One region of the Agromyces sp. NPDC055520 genome, then DNA from elsewhere that is predicted to be linked to it. Evidence: predicted binding sites of a transcription regulator. Region 1 holds the regulator's gene; each other region holds the start of a gene.

What was found. The regulator HspR, encoded in region 1, represses chaperone genes until heat shock. The targets are predictions, from matches to a motif close to AAGTTGAGTCNNNNNGACTCAACTT.
Region 2: the regulator HspR is predicted to act here: its motif matches at 4,452-4,476, upstream of ACWGST_RS14165 (ATP-dependent Clp protease ATP-binding subunit).
Region 3: the regulator HspR is predicted to act here: its motif matches at 4,239-4,263, upstream of ACWGST_RS03070 (ATP-dependent Clp protease ATP-binding subunit).

What each region holds. Positions count from the first base shown of each region.
Region 1 is NZ_JBSHJY010000040.1:6,097-11,918, reverse strand. It holds gene dnaK (molecular chaperone DnaK) at 1-1,636, shown strand, start outside; gene ACWGST_RS13845 (nucleotide exchange factor GrpE) at 1,639-2,226, shown strand; gene ACWGST_RS13840 (DnaJ C-terminal domain-containing protein) at 2,354-3,349, shown strand; gene ACWGST_RS13835 (heat shock protein transcriptional repressor HspR) at 3,359-3,772, shown strand; gene ACWGST_RS13830 (ScyD/ScyE family protein) at 3,843-4,919, opposite strand; gene ACWGST_RS13825 (hypothetical protein) at 5,117-5,812, opposite strand.
Region 2 is NZ_JBSHJY010000042.1:13,680-19,501, forward strand. It holds gene ACWGST_RS14140 (APC family permease) at 1-707, shown strand, start outside; gene ACWGST_RS14145 (NAD(P)H-binding protein) at 904-1,773, opposite strand; gene ACWGST_RS14150 (helix-turn-helix transcriptional regulator) at 1,972-2,562, shown strand; gene ACWGST_RS14155 (LLM class flavin-dependent oxidoreductase) at 2,574-3,620, opposite strand; gene ACWGST_RS14160 (hypothetical protein) at 3,808-4,314, shown strand; gene ACWGST_RS14165 (ATP-dependent Clp protease ATP-binding subunit) at 4,496-5,822, shown strand, end outside.
Region 3 is NZ_JBSHJY010000003.1:96,702-102,523, forward strand. It holds gene ACWGST_RS03055 (DUF4209 domain-containing protein) at 154-2,010, shown strand; gene ACWGST_RS03060 (DUF262 domain-containing protein) at 2,156-3,388, shown strand; gene ACWGST_RS03065 (hypothetical protein) at 3,369-4,091, shown strand; gene ACWGST_RS03070 (ATP-dependent Clp protease ATP-binding subunit) at 4,276-5,822, shown strand, end outside.

The DNA of each region.
Region 1 (5,822 bases):
CGAGATCGACGGCAAGCAGTACACGCCGCAAGAGATCTCGGCGCGCATCCTGCAGAAGTTGAAGCGCGACGCCGAGCAGTACCTCGGCGACACCGTCACCGACGCGGTCGTCACGGTGCCCGCGTACTTCAACGACGCAGAGCGCCAGGCCACGAAGGAGGCCGGCGAGATCGCGGGCCTCAACGTGCTGCGCATCATCAACGAGCCCACCGCGGCGGCGCTCGCGTACGGCCTCGACAAGGGCAAGGAGGACGAGCTCATCCTCGTCTTCGACCTCGGTGGCGGCACATTCGACGTGTCCCTGCTCGAGGTGGGCAAGGACGACGACTTCTCCACGATCCAGGTGCGTGCGACCGCCGGCGACAACCGCCTCGGCGGCGACGACTGGGACCAGCGCATCGTCGACTGGCTCATCAAGAAGTTCAAGGACTCGACCGGCGTCGACGTCTCGAACGACAAGATCGCCAAGCAGCGCCTGAAAGAGGCCGCTGAGCAGGCGAAGAAAGAGCTGTCGTCGAACCTCAAGGCGTCCATCCAGCTGCCCTACCTCTCGCTCACCGAGAACGGCCCCGCGAACCTCGACGAGACGCTCACGCGCGCCGAGTTCGAGAACATGACGAGCGACCTGCTCGACCGCACGAAGAAGCCGTTCGAAGACGTCATCCGCGAGGCGGGCGTCAAGCTCTCCGACATCGCGCACGTCGTGCTCGTCGGCGGCTCGACGCGCATGCCCGCGGTCAGCGAGCTCGTCAAGAAAGAGACCGGTCAGGAGCCCAACAAGGGCGTCAACCCCGATGAGGTCGTCGCTGTCGGCGCCGCCCTCCAGGCGGGCGTCCTCAAGGGCGAGCGCAAGGATGTGCTGCTGATCGACGTCACCCCCCTCAGCCTCGGCATCGAGACCAAGGGCGGCATCATGACGAAGCTGATCGAGCGCAACACGGCCATCCCGACCAAGCGCAGCGAGACCTTCACGACCGCCGACGACAACCAGCCGTCGGTCGCGATCCAGGTCTTCCAGGGCGAGCGCGAGTTCACCCGCGACAACAAGCCGCTCGGCACCTTCGAGCTCACCGGCATCGCGCCGGCGCCGCGGGGCATCCCGCAGATCGAGGTCACGTTCGACATCGACGCCAACGGCATCGTGCACGTGTCCGCGAAAGACAAGGGCACCGGCAAAGAGCAGCGCATGACGATCTCGGGCGGCTCGAGCCTCCCGAAGGACGACATCGAGCGCATGGTGCGCGACGCCGAAGAGCACGCCGCCGAAGACAAGGCGCGTCGCGAGTCGGCTGAGACCCGCAACCAGGCCGAGCAGCTCGTCTACTCGATCGAGAAGCTCATCAAGGACAACGACGACAAGCTGCCCGCCGATGTCAAGAACGAGGTGCAGGGCGATGTCGACGGTCTGAAGACGGCGCTCGCGGGCGACGACGACGAGGCCGTGAAGTCGGCCTTCGAGAAGCTCAACGCGTCGCAGGGCAAGCTCGGCGAGGCGATCTACGCGCAGAGCCAGCAGGCGGATGCTTCCGCCGCAGGCGGCGAAGACGCCAGTGCGTCGGGTGCCGAGGGCGACCAGTCTGCTGACGAAGACGTGGTCGACGCCGAGGTCATCGACGACGAAGAAGAGAAGAAGTAACCATGGCAGACGAGAAGGAGACTCCCGAAGTCCCCGAACCCGACGCCGGTGCCGCCGACGAGGTGACGGATGCCGCGGCATCCGTCACCTCTGAGGGTCTCGACCTCGAGGGCGACGACGGCGAAGTGCTCACGGTCGACGACATCCTGAACGCGGCGAACGCCGAAGTGCAGGATCCGAGCGAGGAGCACCTCGCCGACCTCAAGCGCATCACAGCGGAGTACGCCAACTACCGCAAGCGCACCGAGGCGAACCGCGAGGTCGAGCGGGAGCGCGCGGTCGGCGTGGCCGTCGCAGTGCTGCTGCCCGTGCTCGACGACCTCGACCGGGCCGAGAAGCACGGCGATCTCGAGGGCGACACCCCGTTCGCGACGATCGCGGCGAAGCTGCGCGGTTCGGTCGAGAAGCTCGGCCTCACCCCGTTCGGCGAGGTCGGCGAGGCGTTCGACCCGCAACGGCACGAGGCGATCTTCCAGCAGCCGTCGACCGACGTCGAGATCGACACGGTCGCCGACGTGGTCGAGACCGGGTACACGCTCGGTGGCACGCTGCTTCGCGCGGCGAAGGTCGTCGTGAAGACCCCGCAGTAGACGGCATCCGGTGGTCGAGTAGCGCGAAGCGCGTATCGAAACCCGTCACCAGGTCTCGATACGCTCCTTCGTCGCTACTCGACCACCGACCGACAGACACGACGAGATTTCAGAAAAGGAGGTGCCCGTGGCCAGTCAGGATTGGTTCGACAAGGACTTCTACAAGGTGCTCGGCGTCTCCAAAGACGTGAGCGATGCGGAGCTCAAGAAGACGTACCGCAAGCTCGCCCGCAAGTACCACCCCGATTCCAACCCCGGTGACGCCGCGGCCGAGGCGAAGTTCAAAGAGATCAGCGAGGCGCACTCGGTGCTCTCCGACGCCGAGCAGCGCAAAGAGTACGACGCCGTACGAGCCATGGGCTCCGGCGCACGATTCACCGCGCCCGGCGGCGCCGGCGGCGCCGGCGGCTTCGAAGACGTCTTCGGCGGCATGTTCGGCCAGGGCGGCGGAGGTCGCAGCCAGTCGTACACGTTCCAGCAGGGCGGCGACTACGACGACCTGCTCGGCGGACTCTTCGGCGGCGGCCGCTTCGGCCAGACCACCGGCGGCTACCGCGGTTACGGCGGCCCCACCAAGGGCCGGGATGTCTCGGCGTCGACGACCCTCGACTTCGTCACCGCCACCAAGGGCGACCAGATCACCCTGCAGACCTCCGAGGGCAAGCCGATCACGGTGCGCATCCCGGCGGGCGTCGCCGACGGGCAGAAGATCCGCCTGCGCGGCAAGGGTCACCCCTCGCCCGACGGCGGCGAGGCCGGCGACATCGTGCTCACCGTGACCGTTCGCAAGCACCCGGTCTTCGAGCGCGACGGCCTGAACCTCAGGGTCACGGTGCCCGTCACGTTCGCCGAGGCTGCGCTCGGCACGACGATCCAGGTGCCGACGCTCGGCGGCGACCCCGTCAAGCTCCGCGTCGCCCCCGGCACGCCGAGCGGCCGCGTGCTGCGCGTGAAGGGCCGTGGCGTCGAGACGAAGAAGGGCACCGGAGACCTGCTCGCGGTCGTGCAGGTCGCCGTGCCGTCGCACCTCTCGAAAGAGGCGCAGGCCAAGCTCGAGGAGTTCGCCGCTCTGCTGCCCGACGAGAATCCGCGCGACGAGCTGCTCGCGAAGGCCAAGGGTTAGGCGGTGGAGATGAACGAGAGGAGCCCGCTCTTCGTCATCTCCGTCGCCGCCGAACTCGCGGGGATGCACCCGCAGACCCTGCGCCAGTACGACCGGCTCGGGCTCGTGTCGCCGACCCGCACCGCCGGCAAGTCGCGCCGCTACTCGATGCACGACGTCGTGCAGCTGCGCGAGATCTCGCAGCTCTCGAGCGAGGGCGTGAGCCTCGAGGGCATCCGCCGGGTGCTCGGGCTCGAAGACGAGGTGGCGACCCTTCGTGCGCGAGTGCACGAACTCGAGGGCGCGCTCGCCGACGAGATGCTGAACCGCCCCGGCCGCCGCGTCTTCGCCGCGGGATCGGCCGGCGAGGTCATCTCGCTCAGAGCCGGCACTCGTGTGCGACGCGAGAACGCGGTCGTCGTGTGGCGCCCGCTCGAACGCTGAGCGGTTCCGCGACCTGCGCCGAGGCACCCGATTTCGGATGCGCACGGCGCAGGACGGGCGAACCCTCGATTCAGCGGCCCCGCACCGGGTAGGAGACGATCTGTCCGTCGCCGAACACGCCGGCCGAGACGATCACCTTTCCGCTCTGCCACTCGACGCCCGCCGGGCTGTCGACCTCGGCGAACGTCGAAACCGAACCGTCGCGCGTGATCGCTGACACCTTGCCGCCGAACATCTCGCTGACGTACACGGTGCCGTTCGGCGCGACGGCGAGGCCGGTCGCTCCGGCGAAGCCCGTCGCGAGGAGCTGGGTGTCGCCGCTTCGGGGATCGATCCGGTAGACCGAGCCGTACGGGAATCCGAGCCCGGGCGCACCGGGCAGCGTCGAGACGTAGAGCATGCCGTCGGTGCCCATCTCGACATCGGTCGGCACGGGCTCGGCATCGAAGGTGAGGCCGACCACGCACTCGTCGAGGAGGATCGGTTCAGGGCCCTCGCCGACGGCTCGCATCGCATCGGTGATGACGAGCGGTTGCGGCGGCAGCACGGCGACGGTCGTGACCGTGTCGCCCACGACCTTCAACACCGCGTTCATGCCCGCGTCGGCGACGTACGTCGCGTCGCGGAGCGAGAGCGTGCCGTAGGCGTGCGTGTCGACGAGGCCCGAGTATCGGGGCATGATGAACGGCGGCAGCTTCGCCGCGCATTCGTCTGAGATCGATTCGAAGCCGTACCAGTTGCCTTGGTCGGGGTTGTTCGCCTGCTCCCATGCGAGCAGATCGATCGATGTCGAGCCGCCGGGGCCGTTCGACTTCAGCCACGACCCTTGGATCGACTGTTCGTCGCCGGCACGTTCGCTCCAGGTGACGGTCGAGCCGAGCACCGATACGCCGGTGGAGTCGGGCCCCTGCGAGAGGGTCGTGCTCGTGCCACCGGCGATGCGCGTGACCTCGCCGAGGAAGGACTGGCCGACCGTGATGACGCCGGAGGCCGACACGTCGAAGGTCAGCGGCCCGGCGAGATGCTCGGCCAGCACCGTCGGCGGCCCTGCGGCGGGCGCATTCGGCGCGGCTCCGGCGGGTGCGGCGACGGCGACCATGGCGCCGATCGCGAGCGCGGCGGTGATGAGGGTGAATGAACGATGCATCGGTGACTCCGACCTGTTCGACTCGAAGATTCGCCCTTTTTGCATGCGTTGTCGCCTGCGAAGGTTCGGGTAGGCGAATCCGCCACCGACCGTACTCCGATGCGAACGGGCAAACCACCCCCCGTTCACGTCAGGGCGTCGCCCGCTCGCGCGCGCCCGCCCGACGCTCAGCCGCTCGTCGGGAAGCCGGCGGAGTCTCAGCGGCCCCAGGCCGATGCCGGAGCCTCGATGACCTCATAGGGTCGCGAGCTCCAGTGGGTACCGTAGCCGTAGTGGCTCGACGCCCACATCGAAGCCCAGATCGCCTGCGCGGTGGCATCGGCGGAATCGCCGCGAGCGAGCGCGGCGTCGACCTCGGGGTACCGCCCCGACTGCAGGTTCTGGGCGGCGTAGAACGCGGCCTCGATGAGGGTCGGATAACTGCCGAGACCGGATCCGCCGCCCGACCCCTGCCCGTTGTTCAACGGGTTGTTGCGGTTCCACCAGTTGTCGGCGCCGTTCTCCTGGCGCATCCAGCGCATCATGAACGTGACGTTCTCTTCGGTGATGGGCCACTCGCCCTCGACGAGCACGAGCTTGGCCCAGTCGACGTTCGTGCCGCCCGCGACGAGGGTCTGCGCGCCGGTCGTCGCGACATACGACTCCTGCGAGACGGCGGGAGCCGCGATATCCGCCGCGACCCGCAGGTCCTGCACCTCGCCGTGCTGCGGCGCGTCGGCGGCCGCAAGCGGCAGGATGCGACCGGGCTGCGGCAGCGGCGCCAGGGCGAGACCCGCGAGCAGGCCGAAGACCGAGAGCACGGCGGCCGCGCTGAGCGAGCGACGGGTCGACCGCGAACGCGACCGCGACCGCGAACCCACGTCGGAACGCGCCTCGCGTCGGGGATGCGGCATCGGCGTCGCG
Region 2 (5,822 bases), on a different contig from region 1:
GCGCGATCATGTGGAGCGCCCTCGGCGTCGGCGTGCTCTACGTCTTCTCGGCGTACACGCAGATCGCGATCCTCGGCGACGACCTCGCCACGGTCGCGAGCCCGCTCGAGGCGATCTCGGCGCAGATCGGCATGCCGGCCTGGTTCGGCCCGGTGCTCACCTTCGGCGTCGGCGCCTCGTTCTTCGCCGTCGTCGTGGCCCCGCTCAACGTCGTCGGCCGCATCATCTACGTGATGGGCAAGGAGGGCGTCGTCGCCGAGCGCTTCGGCCGCACTCACGACCGTCACCTCACGCCGCACCGCGTGCTGCTCGTCGCCGGCCCCGCCGCGATCGTGCTCGACATCGTGCTGCTCGCGATGGGCGTGCACCCGATGGAGATCGTCGTGTGGGTCGACACCTACGGCACCTACGGCTACATGGTCGCCTACGCCCTCGTCGCGATCGCCTGCGTCGTCTACACGCGCCGCGAGCAGATGCGCAACGGCCTCGTCTGGGTGTGCGCCGTCGTCGCCGTCGTCGCCATGGTCTACGTGTTCTTCGCGAATGTGTGGCCGGTGCCGGCGTGGCCGCTGAACGTCATCCCGTACCTGTTCCTCATCACGATGATCGCCGCGCTCGCCTGGTACCTGCACCTCGCCAAGCGTCGCCCCGAGGTTATCGCGAACATCGGCAACACCGAGACCGACGCGCTCGAGGGCGTCGGCTAGGCTCGCCGGCCCGACCCGGGCCTCGTCGCCGCCTCAAGCCCGGCGGCGAGGCTTCGGTGCAGACCCCGCGCCTCCCTGGGCTCCCCATACGCCATCGGGGAGGCGCGGGTCTGTTTCCGCGCATGCCCGGGCCCGCCGGGTGCGGACTCAGGACTGCGGACTCAGGACGCAGGAGTCAGCGGTGCGGGCCCACGACTCAGAGCTGCGGCCGCAGCACTTCGTAGGCCCAGGAGCCGAGCGTCGTCGGCGTGGTGCTCACCACGGACCGCGGCTGCTCGGCCGCGAAGCCGTCGCGCAGCCCGGTGGACATGCCCATCAGCGCGTCGATGAGAGTGTCGGGCAGGCCGACGCCCCGCATCCCGTCGCGCATCGACTGGTCCGGCATCCGCTCGACGCCGAGCGGCCGGCCGGTCGCCTCCGACACGATCTCGGCGACGCGCCGCCACGAGAGGTCCTCAGGCCCGTGCACGGCCTGCACGTGCCGGCCGTTCCACTCCGGCGAGAGCAGCCGGGTGGCGGCGACCTCGGCGATGTCGCGCGGGGCGACCCAGGCCATCGGCTGATCCACGGGAAGGATGATCTGCAGGCTGCCCGACCGCACCTCGTCGAGCTGGAGCTCGAGGTTCGTGAAGAAGTACCCGCAGCGCAGGTGGGTGACGTCGGCTCCGGTGGCATCCAATGCGACCTCGGTGGCGGCGAGCCCGTCGATCTCGCCGGCGCCGTGGCGCTTCTCGGCACCGACGCTGCTCTGGAAGACCACTCGCGCGATGCCGTTGCGCTCGACCGCTCGCACCACGCTCGCCGTGGCGCGGCGGTAGTCGTCGAGCGGGTCGGCGCTCGCCGCGGGCGGGTCCACCCAGTAGAGGGCGTCGACTCCGGATGTCGCTGCGCTCACGGCCTCGGCATCGAACTGGTCGACCGCGATCGCGTCCACCAGCAGTCGGATCCCGGGGTCGAGCCGATCGGGGTCGCGCGCCAGCACGAGGGGGCGCACCCCCGCCCGAACGAGCATGGCGACGACGTGTCGGCCGACATTGCCGGTCGGGGTGGTGACGGCGATTCGCATGTGTTGAGCCCTTTCATCGAGGCGAGAGCCCCAAGGTATCGGCGGTGGCGGACGGGTCGTGTCCGCCATTTCCCGCAGAATGGAGGAGTGGAGAGCGATCCGACCGCCCGCGCCCTGATCCTGCTGTCGGTGCTCCAGACCGGCGCCGACTGGAGTGCGGCCGCGCTCGCCGATCGCCTCGGCATCAGCGCATGAACCGTGCGGAGGGACGTCGATCGGCTCCGCGGGCTGGGCTACGCGATCACTGCGAAGCCCGGGCCGGGGAGCGCGTACCGGCTGGGCGCGGGGGCGACGATTCCGCCGCTGCTCTTCACCGCCGACGAGATCGGGGCGATCGTCGCGGGCCTGCGACTGATCGCGCCGCGTCTGCAGGGCGACGAGAGCGCGCAAGTCGCGCTCGCGAAGCTCGAACGGGTGCTGCCGCCCGGGCTGCGCCGCCGTGCCGACGCGGTCGACCTCGCCACCGAGGTGCTCGAAGAGGACCACGCCGTCGCGGCGAAGGACGTCGGCATCGTCGCCGACGCCGTGGCCGAGGCCGGACGCATCCGCTTCGCCTACCTCGACCGCAACGCGGCCTCGTCTGCGCGACTCGTCGACCCGTACCGCCATGTGCTCAGAGCTGGCCGCTGGTATCTCGTCGGCTTCGATCTCGGCCGCGACGAGTGGCGCACGTTCCGCTTCGACCGCATCTCCGGCGTCGAGCGCGTGCCCGGCACCTATCGGCGGCGGGAGTTCCCGGATGCCTCGATCGGCCGCTGGTTCACCACGGACTTCGGCAGGCTCGGCTGAGAGCGTCGCGCTCAGCGGTTCGCGGGCTCCCAGCCGAGGCTCGGCGCGACGTGTTCGGCGAAGGCCGCGATCATCCGCAGGTTGAATTCGACGCCCAGCTGGCTCGGGATCGTGAGCATGAGCGTGTCGGCCTCGCGGATCGCCGCGTCGCGTTGCAACTGCTCGACGAGCTTGTCGGGCGTGCCGGCGTAGGTCTTGCCGAACGTCGAGCGGATCCCGTCGATGTAGCCGACGCCGTCGCCGTCTTGACGGCCGCCGAAGTAGAGCTCGTCTTCTGCGGTCGTGATCGGGAAGATCGAACGGCTCACCGAGGTGCGCGGCTCGCCGGGGTGGCCGGCCTCGCGCCAGGCCGCACGGAACGTCTGGATCTGCTGCGCCTGCAGCTCGTCGAAGGGTAGGCCCTTGTCTTCGGTGAGCAGGGTCGACGACATGAGGTTCACACCGCGGCGACCGGCCCATTCGGCCGAGTCGCTGTTGCCGGCGCCCCACCAGATGCGCGAGCGCAGCCCGGGCGAGTAGGGCTCGATCCGCTGCAGGCCGTTCGCCGTGCCGGTCGGGCCGCCGCCGCCGAACGGCGACGAGGCATCCGGTTCCGCGATGCCCTGTCCCTCGACGGCCTCGAGGAAGCGATCGAAGTGCTCGCGGGCGATGTCGGCGCCGCGCGGGTCCTGCGAGCCGGTGTAGCCGAACGCTTCGTACCCGCGCGCGACCGTCTCGGGTGATCCACGGCTGACGCCGAGCGCGAGTCGCCCGCCCGAGATGAGGTCGACGGCCGCCGCCTCCTCGGCGAGATGGAGCGGGTTCTCGTAGCGCATGTCGACGACGCCGGTGCCGACCTCGATGTGCGTGGTGCGTGCCGCGATCGCCGCGAGCAGCGGCATCGGCGACGCCTGCTGGCGGGCGAAGTGGTGCACGCGGAAGTACGCGCCGTTCACGCCGAGCTCGTCCATGCCCTGAGCGAGGTCGATCGCCTGCAGCATCGAGTCGGCGGCCGAGAGTTCGCGTCCGCCGCCGAGCGGGCCGTAGTGTCCGAATGAGAGCGTTCCGAAGCGTTGCACGTCAGGTGGAACGACGGGGCGGCGGGGTCTATTCCGGTGCATGGATGTCGCGGGGCCGCTGCTGCTCGGCTGCCCGCCGCATCTCGCTCCAGTCGCGTCGTGCGGCCGAGCCATCCGGGAATGGTCGTGAACGGCTCAGCGCCCCAGACCCTGTCGGAATGACGGCGGATGCCGCAGACTGGCGTGCATGAGCGACCCTCACCTGCTCGGGCCGGGCCTGTTGCCGACCCCGTTCACCGCCGACGAGATCCGCTCGGCGAGCGGCGCGGGCAAGCTCATCCGCATCCTCGTCGAACAGCCCGACGGCGAGCGCTTCGAGCGCATCAACCGCTTCAGCGACTGCGATGCGGACGGGGCGATGCTCGAGCGCTGGCTCGTCGCCGCCGACGGCGGCGTCGAGGGCGAGGTGTCGAGCGGGCGGGTGACCTGGCGCGAGTTGCAGGGCCACGCCGCGTTCCCGGCCGACCGCACGACGGTGGTCGAGGAGACGCTCGAGCTGCCGATCGGCCGGGTCGAGTGCCTGCGCTACGACACGCGCGACGAGGCCGGTGACGGCGACGAGCGCGAAGCGGATGTCGCGGCCGAGACCTTCTGGTTCGCCCGGGCGTTTCCGGGCATGCCGGTGCGATACGAGTCGCCGACCCCGGTCGGTGTCGTGCGCACGACGGTGCTCGCCGTCGAGGTGATGCGATGACCTGACGCCGAGCCTGCGCTGACATGGCGCCCGCCGATCGCTGGCGCGCCACGCGACATCCGTCTAGCGTGAGAGCCGGGGGAATCGGCGCCGCGGCCGAAATATCGGCCGAAACCGGAATACCGCCCCTCTCGCCAAAGTTGAGTTAAGTACACTCAAGTTTTGAACGAAGGGAGAGTCTGTGGCCAACATGCAGGGCGCGCCGAGCACGCAGGAGGAGCAGAAGTCGGCGCTCGAACAGTACGGCGTCAACCTCACCGAGATCGCGAAGGCGGGCAAGCTCGACCCCGTGATCGGGCGTGACGCCGAGATTCGCCGCGTCAGCCAGGTGCTCACGCGGCGCACGAAGAACAACCCGGTGCTCATCGGCGAACCCGGGGTCGGCAAGACCGCCGTCGTCGAGGGCCTCGCCCAGCGCATCGTCGCGGGCGACGTCGCCGAGTCGTTGAAGGGCAAGCAGCTCATCTCGCTCGACATCTCGGCGCTCGTCGCCGGTGCGATGTACCGCGGCCAATTCGAGGAACGGCTGAAGGCCGTGCTCAAAGAGATCGACGAAGCCGAGGGCGAGATCATCACCTTCGTCGACGAGCTGCACCTGCTCATGGGCGCGGGCGGCGGCGAGGGGTCGGTGGCGGCCTCCAACATGCTCAAGCCCATGCTCGCCCGCGGCGAGCTGCGGCTGATCGGTGCGACCACACTCAACGAGTACCGCGAATACATCGAGAAGGATGCCGCGCTCGAACGCCGCTTCCAGCAGGTGTACGTCGGCGAGCCGTCGGTCGAAGACACGGTCGCGATCCTCCGCGGCCTCAAGGGGCGCTACGAAGCGCACCACGGGGTCACGATCTCCGACGCAGCACTCGTGGCGGCGGCATCCCTGTCGAACCGCTATATCTCTGCCCGGCAACTGCCCGACAAGGCGATCGACCTCGTCGACGAGGCCATGTCGCGCCTTAAGATGGAGATCGACTCCAGCCCCGTCGAGATCGACCAGCTGAAGCGCCAGGTCGACCGCATGAAGCTCGAAGAGCTCGCCCTCAAGAAGGAGAAGGACGACGCGTCGAAGGAGCGGCTCGCGAAGCTGCGCGAGACCCTCGCGTCGCTCGAGTCGGAGCTCGCGGTGCTCGAAGCCCGGTGGGCGCGCGAGCGGATGTCGCTGAACCGCGTCGGCGAGCTGAAGAAGCAGCTCGACGACGCCGTCACGCAGCGCGACCGCGCCATGCGCGAGGCCGACTACGCGAAGGCGTCGAAGCTCGAGTACGAGACGATCGCCCGACTGCAGCGCGACCTCGTCGAAGCCGAGCAGGCCGAGCAGGCTCCCGACGAGCCCCGCATGGTCAACGAGCAGGTCACCGAAGAGGACATCGCCCAGGTCATCGCCGCGTGGACGGGCATCCCCGTCGGCCGGTTGCTGCAGGGCGAGACCGAGAAGCTGCTGCACCTCGAGCAAGAGCTCGGCAAGCGCCTCATCGGGCAGAAGCGCGCCGTCGCTGCGGTCGCCGACTCGG
Region 3 (5,822 bases), on a different contig from region 1:
ATCGGTCGCACCGCACCACATCAAATGCAACACCACGACCAGAAGGCGTCCGATGGATGCCACTCGACGTCAGCTCCAGTTAGCGCCGGCTACGGTGACGTGAGCGACCGCGAAGTCGGGCCAGATGTCGGCGAGCGACAGTACGGTCTTCTCATGCCCGAAAGCGATTCGAACGCACTGCACAGAGACGCCGAAGTCCTGGCAATTGCTAACGAACGCGCGGTGTTCGTTGGGGGCGATGGTGGCCTCATCGGGCTGAGCGGGCGCCTCACCCTACTAGCGGCCGAGCTGCAGGGAGGCCAAGACGGGATCCTCGCACTGCTTGCACAGATTGCGGACTACTGGCTTCGGCCAGGCGATTGGGTTGAACCATTCGGACCCGCGGTTTCGTTGGCAGGGCGTCGCACTCAGATACCCAACGATCTTTCTGCAAACGATCTGGCGAGACTGCGGAGTGTTGTGGATGACATTGAGCATCCGCTGCTCCGAGGTCGCGTTCACGACGTTCTGTTTCTGCACGCGAGCGGGGCACAGCGCGTAGACCACGCGAAATCTCATATTGAAGCCGTGCTCGATTCGGGCATTTCAGAGGAGGCCTGGGCCCTTGAGATCGGCGCGTGGGAGCGTGCTATTCTCGTCGCTCGCCGCCTCAGCAAGGCGACCGCGACTCAGTTGGCCCTATTGGAGCATCGGCTCCGGGACGTAATCGAAGTGGAGCAAACCGGCTTCGCCGCGTTGAGGGCAGCTGAGTTGCTTTGGCATCTCCGGCGAAGCGCTGAACACTCGCAGTCGATAGCTACTCGTCTGGTTGCGATCGCGGATAGCTCGAGGGAACGCCAGCGCGCTCGTGCGTATCGAGAGAGCGCGGCAGGGTGGTTCCGAGCAAGGGGCGATGCCGTTGCCGCTGATGAGCAGATCGTGCTCGTGGTCAACAGCCTCGTCGGAGAAGCAGAAGAGATTGCGCGATCTGGCGACGCGAGCGGCGGAGCTCGCGCATCGCATCTGTTCGAGCTCGCGCTCCAGCGAGTGCGCACCCTTCCGCGTGCAGTCCGTGAACGGGAGGGCGTCTCGAAATTGCCCGCACATTTGGCGAGGCGAATCCGCGAACTTGGTGCGGCTCAGCTGGAGACAATGCAGTCGTTCTCCTCCAAGTCCATTGATCTGGCCGATGTCGCCAACGAAGCTGCAGAGTCTGTCGCCGACCGGCCTGCACCGGAGGCTCTTTTGCAGTTCGCAGCACTTCATCCATTGGTCGATTTTGCGAAGGAGAAGTCCAGCGCAGAGGAGCTGATCAACAAGCACCCCCTGTCACGCTTCTTTTCGCACATCACCTACACGAGCGATGGTCGAGTCGTTCACCGAGACAGCGGTCAGGGTGGGACGCCGATCTACGGTGTCGACCCAGCTACCTGGCGCCAGATGGTGCAGAGCTACGTATGGCGAATTGGGTTCCTCGTGCAAGGCATGATCTGGCCGGCGTATGTGCAGCTAAGCAATGATCACCGGCTGCCGCCGAACGTATTTGAAACGATTGTTCGAGGATCCGCGATCGTGCCCGACGACCGAGTCGGGCAGTTCGCTCGAGGTCTCTATCTCGGCTACACGTCCGATTTCGCAACGGCGGCACATCTCCTTGTGCCTCAGCTGGAGAACCTGGTTCGGGTCCACCTCGGGAACGCAGGCATCGCGACAACAAGAATGGAGAACGGTGTCGAACACGAAGTCGGTTTGAGCACCCTCATGGAGCGAGACGGCGTAGTGGACATCTTCGGCGCTGATCTCTGCTTCGAACTCCGCGCGCTCCTCTGCGGTCCGCTTGGTCCGAATCTACGAAACGAACTTGCACACGGGCTCCTGAGCGACGCGGCCGCATCGAGTGTTACCACCGTCTACTTGTGGTGGTTCGCATTGCGCCTCGTGTTTGTCACGTTCTGGAACTCGCGCCACGACACGGATGCCGCGGAGGCAAGGGAACCCGCAGGCCGCGAGGGAGAGTCGAACGCATCATGATTGGTCGCGGATCAAATGCGTCGGCACGCTACGTCGGTGCCAGCCTCCGCGTACGGCATAGGTTGCTGCGAGCGCGCGTGTCCTAACTGGCGCGAGTTTGGTGGGGCCGTGGCACAAACGGGAGGCTTCCTGCGATGATGGCGCCGTGACAGTTGATCAGGTTGAGCAGGAATTCGTGGACGATCAGGACGAGGTTGTTCTGATTCCAAACCAGGGGGAGTCCGAGGCAGACGCACCGCCGCCCATCGAAGGCTTCAGCGCTTCGGTGAGTGGGACGGACTGGACGGTTGAGACGCTCGTCAATCAGATGAGAAAGGGTCGCATCGACCTAGATCCGGCGTTTCAGCGACGGAACGCTTGGCTTGCCAACCGAAAAAGCAAACTCATCGAATCGATCATTCTTGGCTTCCCCATTCCTCAGATTGTGCTCGCCGAGAAGCCGGGGCAGCGGGGCCAATACTTCGTGCTCGATGGCAAGCAACGGCTGCTTGCGCTCCGCCAGTACTTTGCCGACCCGAGCGAGCAACGTGACTCAGCCTTCGAGCCGCTGGCCTTGACGGGTCTGGAGGTTCTGAGTGAACTCAACCGGAGTGATGTGAATGAGCTGGAGGAAAATCGCCCGGATTCCTACAGCGCGCTCGAAAACGCCACCATCCGGACGGTCGTGTTGAGCAACTGGAACTCAGAGTCACTTCTCCTTTCCCTCTTCTTGCGACTCAATACTGGAAGCGTCGCCTTGTCTCCTCAGGAGCTGCGCCAAGCGCTTATTCCCGGCGACTTCATGCAGTGGATTGACCAGACGTCCGGATCATCAGAATCCCTTCGTAAGCTCCTCGGGATCGATCACCCGGACCGGAGAATGGTCGATGCCGAACTCCTGCTGCGGCACATCGCCTTTAGCGTTTCTCCGTTGCCCTACCGAGGCAACTTGAAATCATTCCTCGACGACACCTCACGCACCTTGACGGGTGCCTGGGCGTTGGAGCAATTCCGCCTGAACGACGCTTACGACGACTTCAGTGCAGGATTGGAGTGCGGGGAGCAACTGTTCGGCCCCCGGTTCTGTCGCAAATGGACCGGCTCAGGCACCAGTCCATCGAACGGGCGCTGGGAGCGAGCCCTCAACCGAGCCGTGTTTGATGTCCAGGCGTACTCGTTGAGCATTCCCACGGTCCGTGAGGCGATCGCTGCACATCCCGATCAGGTGCTGAGCTCCTATCAACACCTCTGCGTTACCGATGATGCCTTTGTTCGATCAATAAGCGCGACGACCAAGACTGCCGACGCATTCATTACTCGGCATCGGGCGTGGCAGACAGTCGTGCAGCAGGCAACTGGCGTTTCATATGACTTGCCCGGTGCTCTCCGTCGTGGCTAATCACCCGCTGCTCGCTGAGGTGGAGGAGATAGACACGACGCTTCTGACGTCGGTCACAACAATCCCGCCAGATCGGTTGAGGTCGGACGAGCGCACGATGACACGAGCGTACCTTCTGGTCACGCATGCAGTGCTCGAGGAGCGGATCGAGAACATCTTTCTCGCCCATTTCTTCAATGCGCGAGCGGTGATCGATTCGGGATCAGCAATCCCCGCAGGCCTACTGCCGTTCTACTCCGCCGCACTGGAATGGGCTGGCATTGACCCTCCGACGTATGCCAAACGAACCTGGCGCGGCTACATGTCGTCTTCGGTCGCGGAGGCTCATGTCAAGAGCGTGATCCAGAACAACCATGGCCTCAAGCGCAATAACATCCAGGACCTCGCCAAGCTTGTAGGCATCGAATGGGCAGCCATCGATGATGCGCCGGGTGTTGAAATATCTGCACTCACGACGCTGGGGGCGAAGCGCGGTGCCGCGGGACACACCTCGCCCTTCATCGGGCCGGACCAAGCCATAACCGAAGAAGAGTATCCGGCGAATGTTCGAGAGTGGGTCAATAACGCAGTTCGGACCGTGATTCACCTCGAGGATGTGATCAGCCAAATGTGTGCGACACAGACAGCTCACCCGAGCGACGCGCATCGACAAAGCCTGATGCGTCGATCGAGGGCGCTCCGTCGAGCACGTCTGGAGCCATAAGGATCGCCGAATTGAGACTGGTCGGTCAACTGAGTGACCGCTGCACCGCTTGAACGCCGAGGACCCAGGCTGGCGGGAAGACAGATCGACGCATGTAGTAGCCGAGACAGTCAAAGCCGTGGGAATACCCGCGTCCTCTCAGCGTTGAACTTGAGCGTACCCCACTCAACTTCCAGGAGGATTGGTGCCCGAAGACTTCAACCCCGAAGCCGGCGCGAGCTCGTTCGACGAGTTTCTCGCCCGCTATCTCGCGGGTGAGCAGGCGCGTCAGGCTCGGTCGATCGACCTCAGCCGGTTCCTGACCGCCCGTACTCAAGGCATCCTGCGTCAAGCAGGACGCTTCGCGCTCGAGCGCGGCCAGACCGAGCTCGACGCCCTGCACATCCTGCGCGTGATCGTCGAAGACGAGAGCGTCAAGCAGGCGATCGCCCGCATCGGGGTCGCCCCCGAGCGGCTCATCACCGCGACCGAGGCGCGCCTGCCCGCTGCCATTGATCTCGATGAGGACACCCTTCGACAGGCTCAGGGAGCAGCAAGCATCACCCCGAGCGCCTCCCGCGCGCTGTTCCACAGCTACCAGGTGGCGCGCTCGGCCGGCTCGACCTACATCGACCCCGAGCACCTCTTCTTCGCGCTCGTGCTGGGGCAGGATGCCCCTGCCGGGCAGGTGCTCGCGCGCGCCGGCGTCACCGCCGAGGCCCTCACGCAGGGCATGCGCGAGACGGTCGAAGCGGGCATGCCGGGTGCCGACGAGGACTCCCTTCGACAGGCTCAGGGAGCGGATGCGACATCCGAAACGCCGATGCTCGACAAGTTCGGCACCGACCTCACCGAGCTGGCCGCGAACGGCGAGCTCGACCCCGTGATCGGCCGTGCCGACGAGATCGAGCAGACCATCGAGATCCTCAGCCGTCGCACCAAGAACAACCCGGTGCTGATCGGCGAGGCCGGCGTCGGCAAGACCGCGATCGTCGAGGGCCTCGCCCGCGCGATCGTCGAGGAGTCGGTGCCCGAGGCCCTGCTCGACAAGCGCGTCATCTCGCTCGACCTGCCCGGCATGCTCGCGGGCACCCGATACCGCGGCGACTTCGAGGAGCGCCTCACCAAGACCATGGAGGAGATCGCCGCGAACAAGGGCGAGCTCATCATCTTCATCGATGAGATCCACACCGTGGTCGGGGCCGGCGGCTCGGGCGATGGTGGCACCGACGCGGGCAACATCTTGAAGCCGCGCCTCGCGCGCGGCGAGCTGCACCTCGTGGGTGCGACGACGCTCAAGGAGTACCGCAGCATCGAGAAGGACCCCGCCCTCGAGCGCCGGTTCCAGCCGGTGCGCGTGGGGGAGCCTTCGATCGAAGACGCCGTGCTGATCCTCCACGGGCTGAAGCCCGCCTACGAGGAGCACCACGGCGTGCAGTACACGGATGCCGCGCTGCGCGCCTCCGTCGAGCTGAGCGCCCGCTATCTCACCGACCGCGTGCTGCCCGACAAGGCCATCGACCTCATCGACCAGGCAGGCGCGCGTCTGCGCCTGAAGCTCGGCATGAAGACGGATGTCTCCGCGCTCATCGCGCGACTCGCCGACCTCGAGGCCGACAAGAACGCCGCCGTGAGCGCCGAGCACTATGAGGAGGCCTCGCGCATTCGCGACGAGATCTCGAAGGTGCAGGCTCGACTGGATGCCGCGACATCCGCTGGTCGAGGAGCGACGCAGGAGCGTATCGAGACCTC